2 linked regions of the Pelagicoccus sp. SDUM812003 genome follow. The protein of the gene in region 1 interacts with the protein of each later gene in a pairwise test. Links are inferred from orthologs where the notes say so. Each region holds a gene or a part of one and is shown on either strand. Other genes may lie near its edges.

The links.
Region 2: the proteins of ligA (region 1) and leuS interact in binary tests that used the Escherichia coli proteins (3 or more experiments, as listed by UniProt). The link is inferred for Pelagicoccus sp. SDUM812003 from one-to-one orthologs.

The regions. Positions count from the first base shown.
Region 1 is NZ_JARXHY010000008.1:136,144-143,122, reverse strand. Bases 2,361-5,349 are described here. They hold ligA (NAD-dependent DNA ligase LigA), read left to right. Parts: upstream 2,361-2,847; coding sequence 2,848-4,851; downstream 4,852-5,349. Other genes in these bases: QEH54_RS12735 (methyl-accepting chemotaxis protein), read left to right, coding at 5,001-5,349; QEH54_RS12745 (VanZ family protein), read left to right, coding at 2,397-2,861. Also shown: QEH54_RS12755 (aldose 1-epimerase family protein), read right to left, coding at 1-917; QEH54_RS12750 (carbohydrate kinase family protein), read right to left, coding at 980-2,074; more of QEH54_RS12735, read left to right, coding at 5,350-6,662. UniProt on the Escherichia coli protein: DNA ligase that catalyzes the formation of phosphodiester linkages between 5'-phosphoryl and 3'-hydroxyl groups in double-stranded DNA using NAD as a coenzyme and as the energy source for the reaction.
Region 2 is NZ_JARXHY010000004.1:317,684-324,782, forward strand. Bases 2,209-5,317 are described here. They hold leuS (leucine--tRNA ligase), read right to left. Parts: upstream 4,994-5,317; coding sequence 2,423-4,993; downstream 2,209-2,422. Other genes in these bases: lpxI (UDP-2,3-diacylglucosamine diphosphatase LpxI), read right to left, coding at 2,209-2,303. Outside these bases: QEH54_RS07925 (DUF2254 domain-containing protein), read left to right, coding at 26-1,333; more of lpxI, read right to left, coding at 1,467-2,208; QEH54_RS07940 (hypothetical protein), read left to right, coding at 5,351-7,099.

The sequences.
Region 1 (6,979 bases):
GTGAAGCAAGGAAAGTCCTTGAGGGAGAAGCGCAGCAGCGAGGCTTTGTCGCCCTGGGCGTTTCGCAGCATGGCGAGGGTATCGCGGTTGCCGCGCTTGGCGGCGAGCTCGAAGAAGTAGGCCTGCTCCACGAAGCCCGGTTGGGGTGCGTCGAAGCGGTCGTAGCGCTCGATGCCTTCCGCGGCCCGGGGATCTCGAGGGGCGGCTTGCTTGAAGGGGGCCATGAAACGGGAGCCTTTTTCCAGAAGCGGCGCTCCGTAGTTCACGTGGTAGAGCAGCTGGTGCTCGGTTGGGTTGTCGCCCAGGTTGGTCACGGTGTCGTCGATGCTCAGGGATGAGGAGCCGAAGCGGGTGCGGATTTCGGTCCGTAGGCGGAGAGCTGGGCCGAACATCATGGTTTCGTCCGCCTCGCCGCGCAGGATGATCTCGTCCTCGCCGATCTCCAGGGAGGCGATTCTGGCGGGGGTGTTGGCGATATTGCCGTGCAGCGGTAGGTTGGTCTGCATGGCGTTGCCGTTGTTGTCGACCATGGAGTCGAGCCCTGGGGCGCCCATGCTGCTGAGGCCGCAGCGCACGATCCACTCGTTGAAGCCCTTGAGCCAGCCGAGGCCTCCGTTTTCCATGGATTGGATGTACGCGGGGTGCACGGGGTCTTTCACCGGAGAATCCCAGCCGAGCTCGATGTCGCCGAGCTTCCCTTTCCAGATGCCCATGCCGCGGGTAAGCAGCACGGTGAAGGAGAGGCGCCCGTTGTCGATTTCCACGATGTCCACGCCCTCCTGCTTGCCGCCGCGCAGGGTGCGCGTTTGCACGGACCAGGCGTGTTTTAGGCCCACGGTGAGGCTGGTTGAGTCGAACCGCAAGCGAGGCATTGGGTCCACGTTTTCGGGATGGAGGAGGGATTGGGTGAAGGTCATCGTGATTGCGCAAGGGGCTGGGGTGGAAGAGAGGGCCCGCGATGGGCCCTGAGTTTGGGAAACTACTTGTCGGAGGCGCGTTCGATCTGAGCGAGCATCTCCTCCTTGGTGGGAGCGGTGGCGTGGGTGACGAAGAATGCGGTGGCAGCGTTGGCGATGACCAGGCGCTCCTTCACGCTGAGCTCTCCAAGCGAGGCGCAGAGGTAGCCGCCATTGAAGGTGTCTCCGGCCCCGGCGGTGCGGATCACGTTTTTCTGATGCTCCTGCAGGGCGAAGCCTTCGCCATCGGCGGCGCAGGACGCGGCAGCGTAGTCTGGGGTGTGGATCACCAGCTCGTCGATGCCGATTTCCTGTCGCAGGGTGGTGAGGGCGGAAGCGACTTTCGCGGGCTCCTCTCCGACCGTGATGCCGAAGCGAGAGAACAGCTCCGCTCCCTCGTGCTCGTTGAGGCTCATGGTCATGGGGATGGTCTGGTTGAACTGCTTGATCAGAGCCAGGCTTTCCATGAACGACTCGTTGGACTTCTTTTTGATGTCGGCGAAGTCGAAGAACATGCGGCGTGGCGGCTTGCCGTTTTCGTATTGGGAGACGAAGCCCTTGAGGAAATTGTCGAAGTCCGGAGTGAGGGACCAGTACCCGAGGCCGAGGATGTCGACCTCGGCGAACAGCTTCTTCATCACCTCGTCGCCGAAGAAGGCCACGAACTCGTTCCAGGTCAGGTTGGCGACCGATTTGAGGGCGCTCATCAGGATCTTTCCGTCGGAAAACTCGAAGACCAGCGTCAAGGCGGGGTCGCCAAGGGAGAGCAAGTTGCAGTTGTCCACGAACTCTTCGAAAGCCGGGTCTATGGACTGGCTGCCGTAGAGGCCGGCCAGGGTCGGCTTGAGGCCGAGAAAGGCTGCGACTCGACCGGTGTTGGGCGTGAAGCCGCCGGAGCAGCGCCGTTTCGGCACGATCTCAAGCCCGACGCCACCGTCGGCCCGCTTGACGATCAGCTCTCCGAACTCGCGCAGGTTGTCCATCGGAGTGAATTCGCTCAGGCTCTGCCTGACATCGACGATTTGGTACACCTCGTCAACGAAACCGTCGCAGCCGAGCAGGATGTTTCCGCTGATGTTGTTTAGGAAGTCTTCGTACTTCTTTGTATTGGAACTCATGATACAATGCTTGGGGATTTGAGTGGATGAGGAAGGGGAGAGCGGGCAAAGCGTTCGTCGCCAAGGAGGGGGAGTTTCTGACTCGGGACGAGCGACTTCGCGTGGGTTCGATCCGCCGCGTTTTCCAGTTCGCTTCGGCAGGAAGAGTGGCCATCCGGATTTCTGATGGCAAGGCGGTGGAGCCTCAATGTGACGATCAGATTTTTTTTAGGCGGTTGGGCTGGTGATCGAATCGATCGGCCGTCGCGGGTCTCTGCACGGTTTTATTTGCTGGAGAAACCCCGCGAGAGGCGGCTTTTTCGTGCTTGAAAAACCACCTTCTATGTCAGAACCACGCGGACCGGACACCAACACCAGCCAAGGGCGCCTCGCTTGGCCCCCCATCGCTTTGACTGCCACCTTGGTGGCAGCCTCCTTTCTTTCTCCCGTGGCCCCTGCGGCTCCAAATGTGGTGGGTTTCGACAAGATCGCTCACTTCTGCGTATTCGGTCTTCTCGGCACGCTGCTGTTTCGGCGGCTGCGCCAACCGTTCCTGTCGAACCGACGCGTGCTGTGGGCGTTGATCGGGGCCGTGAGCTACGGAGCGCTCGACGAGTCGCTGCAGTTTTTCAACCCGGCCCGTTCCTTCGACCCGCTTGACTGGATCGCCGATCTGAGCGGAGCCTTGCTGGCCATCTACCTCTACCGAAATTGGGCTTGGTATCGGCGTCTGCTTGAGTTTCCCATCTGGGGCTCTAGAACCGCCTCTTCCGCCAAAAATCCCTCCACCCAAAATGAGCAAGGCTAGCGATCTGAAACGAATCACCGAACTGCGGCGCGAACTGAAGCGTCACGACGAACTCTACTATCGAGACGCTCAACCGGAGATCGAGGACCGCGAATACGATCGCTTGAAGGCGGAGCTCGCTGAGTTGGAAGCGGTCCATCCGGAACTGTCGCTGATCGATTCGCCGACCGTTCGCGTGGGTGACGACCGGGTGGAAGGCTTTGCCTCCTATCAGCATCACCTGCCCATGCAGAGCTTGGACAACACCTATTCGCAGGACGAGTTCTTCGCCTTCGTGGCCCGGGTGGAGAAGGGCTTGGAGGTCGATGGCGCTCGCTTCACCGTGGAGCCGAAGATCGACGGGGTAGCGGTGAGCTTGACCTACGAAAACGGGGCCTTCGTGCGGGCCGTGACGCGCGGCAACGGTATCGAAGGCGACGATGTGACGGAAAACGCTCGCCTGATCAAAGCCATACCCAAGCGTCTGAAAGGCGACTCCATTCCGGAGATCATCGAGATCCGCGGCGAAATCTACATGCGCAACGAGGAGTTCGAACGCGTCAACGCCTTGCGCAGCGAAGCCGGGCTGGAGCTGTTTAAGAATCCGCGAAATCTTGCCGCCGGCACCATCAAGATGCTGGATCGAGTGGAAGTGGGCAAACGCCAGCTCGACATCGTGCTCTACGGTCTCGGCTATTGCCAGCCGAGCGTGGTGTCGTCGCAAAGCGAATACCATCGCCGACTCGGAGATTGGGGACTGCCGGTCGTGGAAGCCTTTTGGGAAGCCACTGGTCCCGAAGAGGCGTGGCAGGCTATCGAAAAACTGGATACGCTGCGCAATGGCTTCGAATATCCGACCGACGGGGCGGTGATCAAACTCGATTCCTTCGATCAGCAGGATGTTCTGGGAGCGACTTCGAAGGCTCCTCGCTGGGCTATCGCGTTCAAATTCGCCGCCGAGCAGGCCGAAACCAAGCTCAACGCCATCACCATCCAAGTGGGACGCACCGGCGTGCTGACCCCGGTGGCAGAGCTGGAGCCGGTGCAGCTCGCTGGCACCACCGTCTCGCGCGCGACCTTGCACAACCGAGAGGAGATGGCTCGCAAGGACGTGCGCGCGGGCGATTTCGTGGTGATCGAGAAGGCGGGAGAAATCATACCTGCGGTGGTGCGGGTGCTGACGGAAAAGCGCCCGGCGGATAGCGAGGCCTTCGTTTTTCCTGAAACCTGTCCTTCCTGCGGCACGGAGGTCACTCAGCTGGAAGGCGAAGTCGCGGTGCGCTGCGTGAATATCGAATGCCCGGATCAGGTGCGCGGCCGGTTGGAGCATTTCGCCTCGCGCCAATGCATGGATATCGAAGGCTTGGGAGTGGCCGTGGTGGAGCAGTTGGTCAGTCGTGGTTCGGTATCCAATATCTCTGACATCTATCGCTTGGATTACGAGCAAGTCGTCTCGCTGGACAAATTCGCCGAGAAATCCGCCCGCAATCTGCTGGCGGCGATCGAAGCGAGCAAGCGGGTGGAGCTCTGGCGCCTGCTGCACGGCTTGGGCATTCCTCAAGTCGGGGCCGCGGCCGCCAAGGATCTGGCCAAGGCGTTTGGCGGAGTTCGCGAGCTGGGCGAGGCCAGCCTGGAAAAGCTCGTCGAGCTCGATGGCATCGGTGAAAAGACCGCTAGTGGCATCGTCGCCTATTTCCAGGACGAGCGAAACCGCGCGATCATCGACGCTCTTTTCGAAGCCGGCATGAACCCGAAGGCGCCCGAGCGTCCGAAGGAGGGCGAGGCGGTGCTGGCGGGCAAGACCTTCGTCATCACCGGAACCTTGCCAACCATGAAGCGGGACGAGGCCAAGGCTTTGATCGAATCGAAGGGCGGCAAGGTTTCTGGGAGCGTCAGCAAGAAGACCGATTTCCTGGTGGCAGGGGAGGCGGCCGGCTCCAAGTTGACCAAAGCGGAGTCGCTGGGGGTGAAGGTGATCGACGAGGCGACCTTGCTCGAAATGAGCCAATAGCGCAGACTTTGCTTAGCTGCTCGCCGAAAGCGCTGTTTCGCCCAGGTGAGTTGCTAACAAAGAATAAAAGGTATGGATTTAAGAAAAATCGCCTGTGGGACGATATTAAGGCGTTCCTCTCGAGCGATTTCCACACCTCCTACCGACCGATGAAGTTGCAGCGCAAACTTATCCTCTACCTTTCCACGGCCTCGATCCTCGCCATGCTGATTGGCGTTTTCGTGCAGAAGCTGGTGATCGACGACGTCGAAGTCGATCGCACCCGCGACGCGATGCGGTCCACCTTGATTCAAGCGGAGACGGTGAGGGCCAACGCCTCGCGGCTGGTATCTCGAAACGCTTACGACTACGAGAGCTTGCAGCGAGAGCTCGAGACGGCGAAGGACGTTCGGGAGACCGCGTTCTACAGTTCAATCCCGGTGGTAGCGTCCTGGCAGTCCATCGAGAAGGTGGCGGAGGAATTTGGATACAGCTTTCGCATCTCTAAAACGGACGCTCGCAATCCGGACAACGAGCCGACTGCCCGAGAGTTGACGGTGCTCGACTATCTGAAGCGCAACGATGCGGACGAGTATTTCTTCGATGACAAGGAAGCGGACCAGCTGGTCTACGCTCGCCCGATTCGGCTGACTAGGGATTGTCTCTACTGTCATGGCGATCCGGACCGCAGTCCCACTGGCGATGGTCTGGATGTGCTGGGCTTCGCTATGGAAGGCTGGCAGGAAGGGGAGATGCATGGGGCGTTTATCCTCAAGGCGGACAAGAAGAATCTGCGGGCCATGGGCACCGCCGCCTTTTTGGGAGGCGCGGGTCGAACCGCGATGTGGACCATCCCGCCGGTGATCGCTTTGGTAGCCGTATTCGCTTTCATACTACGAAAGTCCGTCTTCGGTCCGATGCGTCGCTATCTGAAACGCGTTTCGGGCACCGCGGAACGAAACCTCCAGTCGGCCCGTGGCATTCATGCCACCAGCGCCAGCCTGTCCGATGGGGTGAACCAGCAAGTGGCGTCGATCGAAGAGACCGGGGCGACCTTGGAAGAGATTTCATCGATGAGTCGGGCCAGCTCCGATCGGGCGAGCGCGGTCCAGAAGGCTGTCTCGAAAACGGGCGACGCGGTTCGAGCTGGCTCAGGGAGGATCTCCGAAATGCAGGGCGCCATCAATGCCATCAACGAGTCCAGTCAACGAATCGGCGTGATCAACAAGACCATCGAGGAAATCGCCTTTCAGACCAATTTGCTCGCTCTCAACGCCGCAGTGGAGGCTGCCCGGGCGGGCGAAGCGGGGGCAGGGTTCGCGGTGGTGGCGGACGAGGTCCGAGGACTGGCCATGCGTTGCGCCGAAGCTGCCAAGACCTCGGAAGGTTTGATCCAAGACTCGCTATCCAAGAGCGAAGCTGGCGTGCAGGTCACCACCGATGTGGTCGCCTACTTGAGACAAATCGAATCCGAGATGGCTGAGGTGGAGACCTCGATCGACGAGATCACCGAATCAGCAGCTCAGCAGAGCGTGGGCGTCGAGCAGATCAACGCCGCCATGCGCAGCATGGAAACGGTTTCCCAGGAAAGCGCCGCCAGTTCCGAGGAGTTGGCAGACTCCGCCTCCAGTCTGACCGAGCAAGCTCGCCAGACGCGCCTGCTTATCTCCACTTTGGAAGAGCTGGTTTTTGGTGGCGAAATCCGTCGAAGCGAAGGGGCTGCATCGAGCGTCGAATACGAACGCCTTCCGAGGGGCGGCGCTCGGCCATCCCTTTCGAACTCCCGCTTGGCTCGGATCGGAGCCAATGAGGAGCTTTGGAAAAACGGTTAGGACTTTGGCCGCCCGATCGAAACGAGCGGCAGTGGCGGTTTTACATGCCAGCTCGAGGAGAAAGACCTCGTAGGCGCATGGTTCGCCGATGAACGGCCCGGCGCGGTCTGGATTTTTCGGTTTCGCTCATTTCTAGCAGTTGCGCCTTCCGGAGCTGCGTGGATTTGGCAGCTCGGTAAGCGCCGCTCCACAGGCGCCTTATGTAAGTACGGTAGAGCGCATACCAGCTGAATCAATCCAGTGGGTAAAAGGATAGCGAATCGCAGGGATCCTTCGATTTACGCTGTGTGTTTCACGAATTGGAGACGATGCTTCGG
Region 2 (7,099 bases), on another replicon or contig:
GCCAGCATGCCTGTGATTCGGGAAAATGAAAACGTACCTTCGCAACCTATTCGAAACTGTTAGCCAAAGTCTTTGGTTGATGCCTGCCGTGTCGATCGCCTTGGCCATGGGGACGGCTTACGGGATGCTCTACTGGGAAGATCTCGGGCTAGGTGATTGGGAGGACCTACCTCTTATCAATCGCAGCAGTCGCGAGACATCGCTCGCTATTGTGGGTGCGATCGTGGGTTCGCTGATAACCGTAGCGGGTGTTACCTTTTCCATTACTATTGTCTCGCTGACCTTGGCGTCATCGCAATTCGGTCCGCGGCTTTTGCGCAACTTCCTGCGAAGCGGTTCGTCGCAGGTTACGCTAGGAGCGCTGATTGGCTCATTCATCTACGGGATCTTGATCATGCCAGCGATGGATGAAAATTGGGAAGCGGGGAAGGCGCACCCTTCGGTTACTTTGATGATTCTTTTGGCGTGCGTGTGCGTGTGTTTGATAGTCCACTACATCCATCATGTGGCTACATCGATCCAAGCTGACTCCCTCGTGGCTTCTGTTTATCGAGAGTTGGAGCGCAAGATCGATACACTGCAGGAACGCGAGGAAGAAGATGAGGATTCCCGGCCCCCGAATTGGACCGGCCCATGTAGCGCCATATGCGCCCGTCGTTCCGGCTATCTGACAGCCATCGATCAAGAAGGTCTGGCGTCAGTTGCCAAGGAACAGGATGCCCGAATACTGATTTTAAAACGTGCTGGACATTTCGCGGCCAAGGGGGAGGTGATCGCAAAGGTCTATGGAGCGGAGACAAACTCGTCGTATTCTAAGTCCATCTCTGAAGCCATTTTCTTGGGAGACAAACGCACTCCTGAGCAAAATTTGGAATTTCTCATCGATCAATTGGTGGAGCTCGCGCTTCGAGCGATATCCCCCGGTATCAACGATCCCAATACGGCAATCGTTTGTATCGATTATCTCTCTGCCGCACTGCTTCAAGTGACAGGCAAGTCTTTGCCGAAGTCAAAGATTGAGGATGAGAGTGGAGAGCTGCGCGTGTATTGTCCTCGTTCGACCTTCGAAGGCTTGGTAGACGATACTTTCAATCAGCTTCGTCAATCAGGCGTTGCGTATCCAGAGATCTTGATACGCATTGCCAATTCTCTGGAAAGGTTGGGCGCCGGATTGAAGCCAAGCGACGAGCGAAAGAAGAATCTGCGAAAGCAACTTGATCAGATCGTCGAACGAGAGAAGTCTACTGCGAATCCCAGAACCGCAGGAGACAGAGAGGATATCGACACGGCGATTGCAAGCTGCCGAAAGGTCCTGGAAGACTCAGCGAGCTAGAAAGGCCTAGCCAATCAGGATACATCTTCGATAAGGCTCGGGCCAGCTAGTACTTGTACCTCGATTGGACCTACCAATGCATAGCGACTGGGTATGAAAATTAGGTTTTGCCGCGGCAACCATTGAAAAGGGCTCAGAAGCCGATGAGCTGGATCTTCTTTTTGGCGGCGGTGGCGAGGATCTTTTCCTTTTCCACCATGATGACGGAGCCGGCTTTGAGCACTGCGGTGCCGATGCGGTGCTCGGCCATGATCTCTAAAGTGCGTAGTCCGAAAACGGGTACATCGAAGCGGTAGTCCTGCTGGCGTTTGACGGTTTTGACGAAGACCAGCTGATCGGCTTTGAAACCACCAGCTCGCTTGAGCATGGGGTCGGTGCCTTCGAAGGCTTCTACGGCTAGCACGGTGCCTTTGCGCACGACGACGCCCTGTCCGATATCTAGACGAGCCATCTCGGTGGCGATCTCGATGCCGTGTTGAATGTAGGTGTCCTCGACTTTCTCATACGCTTTGGTCATGAGTCCGGGCGTCGCCATCTGATCGTCGAGGAAGCAACGGGCGTCAAGAGCGGTCTGGCCGTTGGCGGCGAGCTCGTTGGCGATGGCTCCGAAGATAGTGTGGGCGTTCTTGCGCTTGAGTTTGACCAGCAAAGCGGTGGCCTTGAAGTCGGGCTTGAGATCGCGGAAGAGTTTGCCCGGCTTCACCTGCCCAGCGGCGATTGTGTATTTGCAGCCGAAGGTGCGGAGGGCTTTGAGCCATGAACCCACTCTGCCGACATTGATGATTTGGCGTTTGTCTTCCGGAAAGACGTCGATGGTCTCTTGGGCGGCTTCACCCTCGAAGGCGATGAGGCGCATGTCGATGCCTGCGGCGAGGGCTTTCTCCGCGATGAGACGAGGATAGACGCCGCGCCCGGCGATGAGGCCGACGGTGGCGGTACGATCGAAGTCTGGAGGGAGAAATTGGGACATGGGAGACTGCCCACGAATATCACGAATAGTCACGGATTGATGGGGTTCTGTTGATCGCGACCCGAGTTCGCTTCCCACATTTCGGATTCGTGAAGATTGGTGTGATTCGTGGGCGGATATTAGTTGGCGACGATGTTTAGGATCTTTCCGGGGACGTAGATGACTTTGCGAATGGTTTTGCCGTCGATATGGGCGGCGACTTTGGGGTCGGCCTTGGCGATGGCGAGCACCTCGTCCTGTGTTGCGCTTTTGGATACGGTCGCTTGGCCGCGGACCTTGCCCATGACTTGGAAGACCACATTGACTTCGTCGACCACCAGAGCGGATTCGTCGACTGCGGGCCAGCCTGCGGTGGTGATGCTGGCTTCGCCGCCTAGGCGGCTCCACAGCTCTTCGCCGATGTGCGGGGCGAAGGGGGCGAGGAGTTGAATGAACTTCTTGACGGTGTCCTTGCTGACCGAGTCGGTGGACTGAAGGTGGTTGGCGAAGATCATCATGGCGGAGATGGCGGTGTTGAAGCGGAGGTTTTCCACGTCGTCGGTGACCTTCTTGATGCATTCGTTGATAGCCTTTAGGGTCTCCTTGTCGTCCGCGTCGGAGCTGTCCTTGATCTTTGGAGACAGGCCGTCTTCGGCGACGACGCAGCGCCAGACTTTTTTGAGGAAGCGATGCACGCCTTCGATGCCCTTGCTGGACCAAGGCTTCATGGCTTCCAGCGGTCCGAGGAACATCAGGTAGAGGCGCAGAGTGTCGGCTCCGTACTCGTCGATGATGACGTTCGGGTTGATGACGTTGCCGCGGCTCTTGGACATCTTTTGTCCATCTTCTCCGAGGATGATGCCTTGGTGGAAGAGTTTGGTGAAAGGCTCCTTGGTCGGCACGACGCCTTCGTCGAAAAGCACCTTGTGCCAGAAACGGGCGTAGAGCAGGTGAAGCACCGCGTGTTCGGCCCCGCCGATGTAGAGATCGGGCACCTGCCAGTAGTCTTGCTTGGAGCGGTCAGCGAACGTATCCGAATTTTTGGGATCGATGTAGCGCAGGTAGTACCAGCAGGAGCCGGCCCACTGGGGCATGGTGTTGGTCTCGCGAGTGGCCCGCACCCAGCGATCGCCAGCGGGTTTATCCTGAGATGCAGGGACGTATTCGCCGGTTTCGTAGTTGTACCAGATTTCCAGCCAGTCGGTGGCTTTCGCGAGTGGAGACTCGCCGGAGCCTGACGGCTCGTAGGATTCCACATGCGGGAGGGTGAGCGGAAGGGCCTTTTCCGGAACGGGTAGGGCGTAGAGAGTGGAGGACTCGGTTTCGAACACCACTGGTTGTTCCGGTATCCAACCTTCGAGGACGCCTGAGGCGACAGCCGAGTCGTAGTCGGACTTGGAAACCCATGCCACAGGGAAAGGCTCGCCCCAGTAGCGCTGGCGAGAGAAAAGCCAGTCGCGCAGCTTGTATTGGGTGGAGGCCTCGCCTTGGCCCTTGGCGGCGAGGGATTCGGTGATCTTTTCCTTGGCTTCCTGCCAGGGCAGACCGTCGTATTCGCCGGAGTTGATGAGCACGCCGTCGCCGATGTACGGGAGTTCGTCATCGTCGCCGCCCTTGATGACGGGCACGATGGGCAGATTGAACTGCTGAGCGAACTCGAAGTCGCGGGTGTCGTGGGCGGGCACTGCCATGATGGCGCCGGTGCCGTAGGAAATGAGAACGTAGTCGGCCACCCAGATCGGAATCTGTTTTCCCGTGATGGGGTGGATGGCGTAGGAGCCGGTGAAGACGCCGGTTTTGTCTTTGGCGAGGTCGGTGCGCTCCAGATCGGACTTGTTGGCCGCGGCCAGCTTGTAGGTCTGCACCGCTTCCGCATTGCTTGTCGTGGTGAGCTCGTCGATGAGCGGATGCTCGGGGGAAACGACCATGTAGGTCACGCCCATGAGGGTGTCCGGACGGGTGGTGTAGATTTCCAGCGTCTTGTCGGAGTCCACGATGCCGAAGCGAGCGGTGGCGCCGGTGGACTTGCCGATCCACTCGGTCTGCATCTTCTTGGTGGAGGACGGCCAGTCGACGGTGTCGAGATCTTCCAGGAGGCGTTCCGCGTAGGCGGTGATTTTCAAGACCCACTGGCGCAGGTTCTTGCGAACGACTGGGTGGCTGCCGCGCTCGGATTTTCCGTCGATGACCTCCTCGTTGGCCAGCACGGTGCCGAGGGCTTCGCACCACCAGACCGGGCGCTCGTCGACGTAGGCCAGGCCGCGCTTGAAGAGCTGAAGGAAGATCCACTGAGTCCAACGATAGTAGTTGGGATCGGTGGTGTTCACCTCGCGATCGTAGTCGTAGTAGAAGCCGATGCGCTGGAGCTGCTCGCGGAAGTTGGCGATGTTTTTGACCGAGGTTTCCTGCGGCGGCTGGCCGGTCTGGATGGCGTATTGCTCGGTCGGCAGACCGAAGGCGTCCCATCCGATGGGGTGCAGCACGTTTTTGCCCTTGGCGCGCTGGTAGCGAGCGAGGATGTCCGAACCGGTGTAGCCCTCCGGGTGGCCGACGTGCAGGCCTGCTCCCGAGGGATAGGGGAACATGTCGAGCACGTAGTACTTCTCCTTGTCGGTCTCGTCGGAGGCCGCGAAGGTCTTGCGCTCGTCCCAGTATTTTTGCCAGGACGGCTCGATTTCGCTGAAGTTGTAGTCGGAGGATTTTGTTGCCATGACGGAAAGCTGATCGGGTTGTTTTACCACAGATGACACGGATTTGCTCAGATTGTGATGGTGGGATGGGGATCGGTTGCTCTAAGCGTGGGTGGTTTTGGTTTCGTGAGTTTTCTAGTGGAAAAAGAGGAGGGATGTTGGGGAATTGCGAGGGGGCGTCAAGGGCGGGGGTCGCCTCGACGAAAGCAATTATTTTTTGTAACGTTGCCGAAAACGGTTGCGGGTGCTGCGCGAGGGGGAATTCGGGCGGTTAGCGAGGGGAGGCCTCGTCTGCGAGTCGCTTTGGTTGGTGGGTTAGACTGATTTCTTGCTCTTTCTAAGCGCTGTCACTAGGGCGATGGTCACGACTCCCTGATAATGAGAATTGCTGCCCCTTTTTTCGCTCTGGTTGCTGGAGCTGGTTTCGCCTTGCTGGTTCCTCAGATCGTTCGATCCGAGGTCTTGTTTTCTGACGACTTCGAATCCTTCGAGCTGGGGAAGGCTTGGACGTATCAGGACGAGGGCGGTCGCTACTGGATCGCGGACTTTTCGCTGGATGAATATCGGAGCAAGTGGCTGGTGCTTGATACGGAGGCTGCCGGCGCCTATGTGGAGAACAAGCTGAGCGTCGATGTGGTGGTGAAGGGGCGAGATCGGGTCGAAGTGTCATCGGATTGCTTTAGCTTAGGGGAGGGAGGTCCCGTTTTCACCGGTGCACCTGATGCGATCCTCTTGAGCGTCGATGGAGGTCTCGAACGGTCGATCGTCTGGCTGTCGGACTTTTGGCCAAACGATTCTGGGAAACGGCAGGTTCGGTACTCCTTTCGCATGACCGAGGCGGTTCCTGACTACGATCCGACCAAAGAGTACCGACTCACTTTCAGCTTGTTGCAAAGCGACGATGAGCCGTGGCCGAGGGGCGGCTGGGCTTTCGACTATTTTCAGGTGGAAGCGCACCATGCGGAAGGCGTTTTTTTCTATCATCCCCAGTCTGTGGGCGAAGCGGAAAGCGCGTTCGAAGTGGAGGTGAAGGAGGCCCGGCCTCCTGAGGCGGCGGCTCGCTATCAATTCTATTTCGAAGGGCGGTTGCAGGGGGAGGGCGTCTACCCCGCCGGCGCGGACGCTGCCACGTTTGCGGTTTCGATAGAGGACGACGCGGTCGTGAATGGTGAAGAGGTGAGGACCTACGTCGTCAAGCGAGACGGTGTGGAAATAGAGGAGCTCTCGGTGTGGTCGTTGGACGACGAGGACTTGTCGGTTCGTTTCGACTTTCCAGATTCTGTGGACGAAGGAGAGACTGTGGTCGGACGAGTATCCGTTTATCCTGCGTTCGAGAACGACGTGATGGTGCGTTTGGTGTCCGCTACGGAGGATCGAATCGCGAGTGAATGGGTGAAGCTGCGAGCGGGCGACGCTGAAGTGGACGTCGCGCTTCAGGCCACGGAAAATGGAGATATCAATCTCGACGAGGCAGTGCAGATGACCTTCGAGGTCGGGGGACGAAACGCGAACGTTGCGATTCGTGTGGTGGACAACGACGAGTACCGGCTGAGGCTCGTTGATTATCAGGGGAGCCGCTACGCGGAGGGCGATTCTCTGCAAGCCGCTCTTTCGCTCGGGGCGAACGCGCTCGAAGACGTGGTAGTCGAGCTGAGCAGCGACTACGAGGGATTGATTGAGTTTCCCGCCGAGGTTGTCATTTCTCAGGGAACGAGCCGCTCGACTCAGTTCGAAATAAGGTTCCCGGAAAACAACGATCGCACGGGGGCCACGGTGTTGAATCTCGTGGCGCAGGCGAGAGGGCTTAGTGAAGCGGGGCGGGTACGGGCGCAGTTCACCGTTCTAGACAACGAAGCTTCCGGATTCGCAGTGCATTTTGGTCCGATGCTGGAGGAGGGCGTCGAGTACGGGCTAATGGTACAGGCGCTCGATTTCGAGGGTGAATTGGAAAACAACTACAACTCGACGGTCTCGGTTAGCTTGCTGGCTGCGGACGGGACGAGAAAGGCGCTGGGAAGCGGCCAGGTAGGGATGGCCGGTGGAGGCATGACTCTGTGGCTGGTGGCGACTGCAGAGATGAACGGCGCCCGTGTCTTGGTCGAAGGGCCTAATGATGAAGTCGGCATG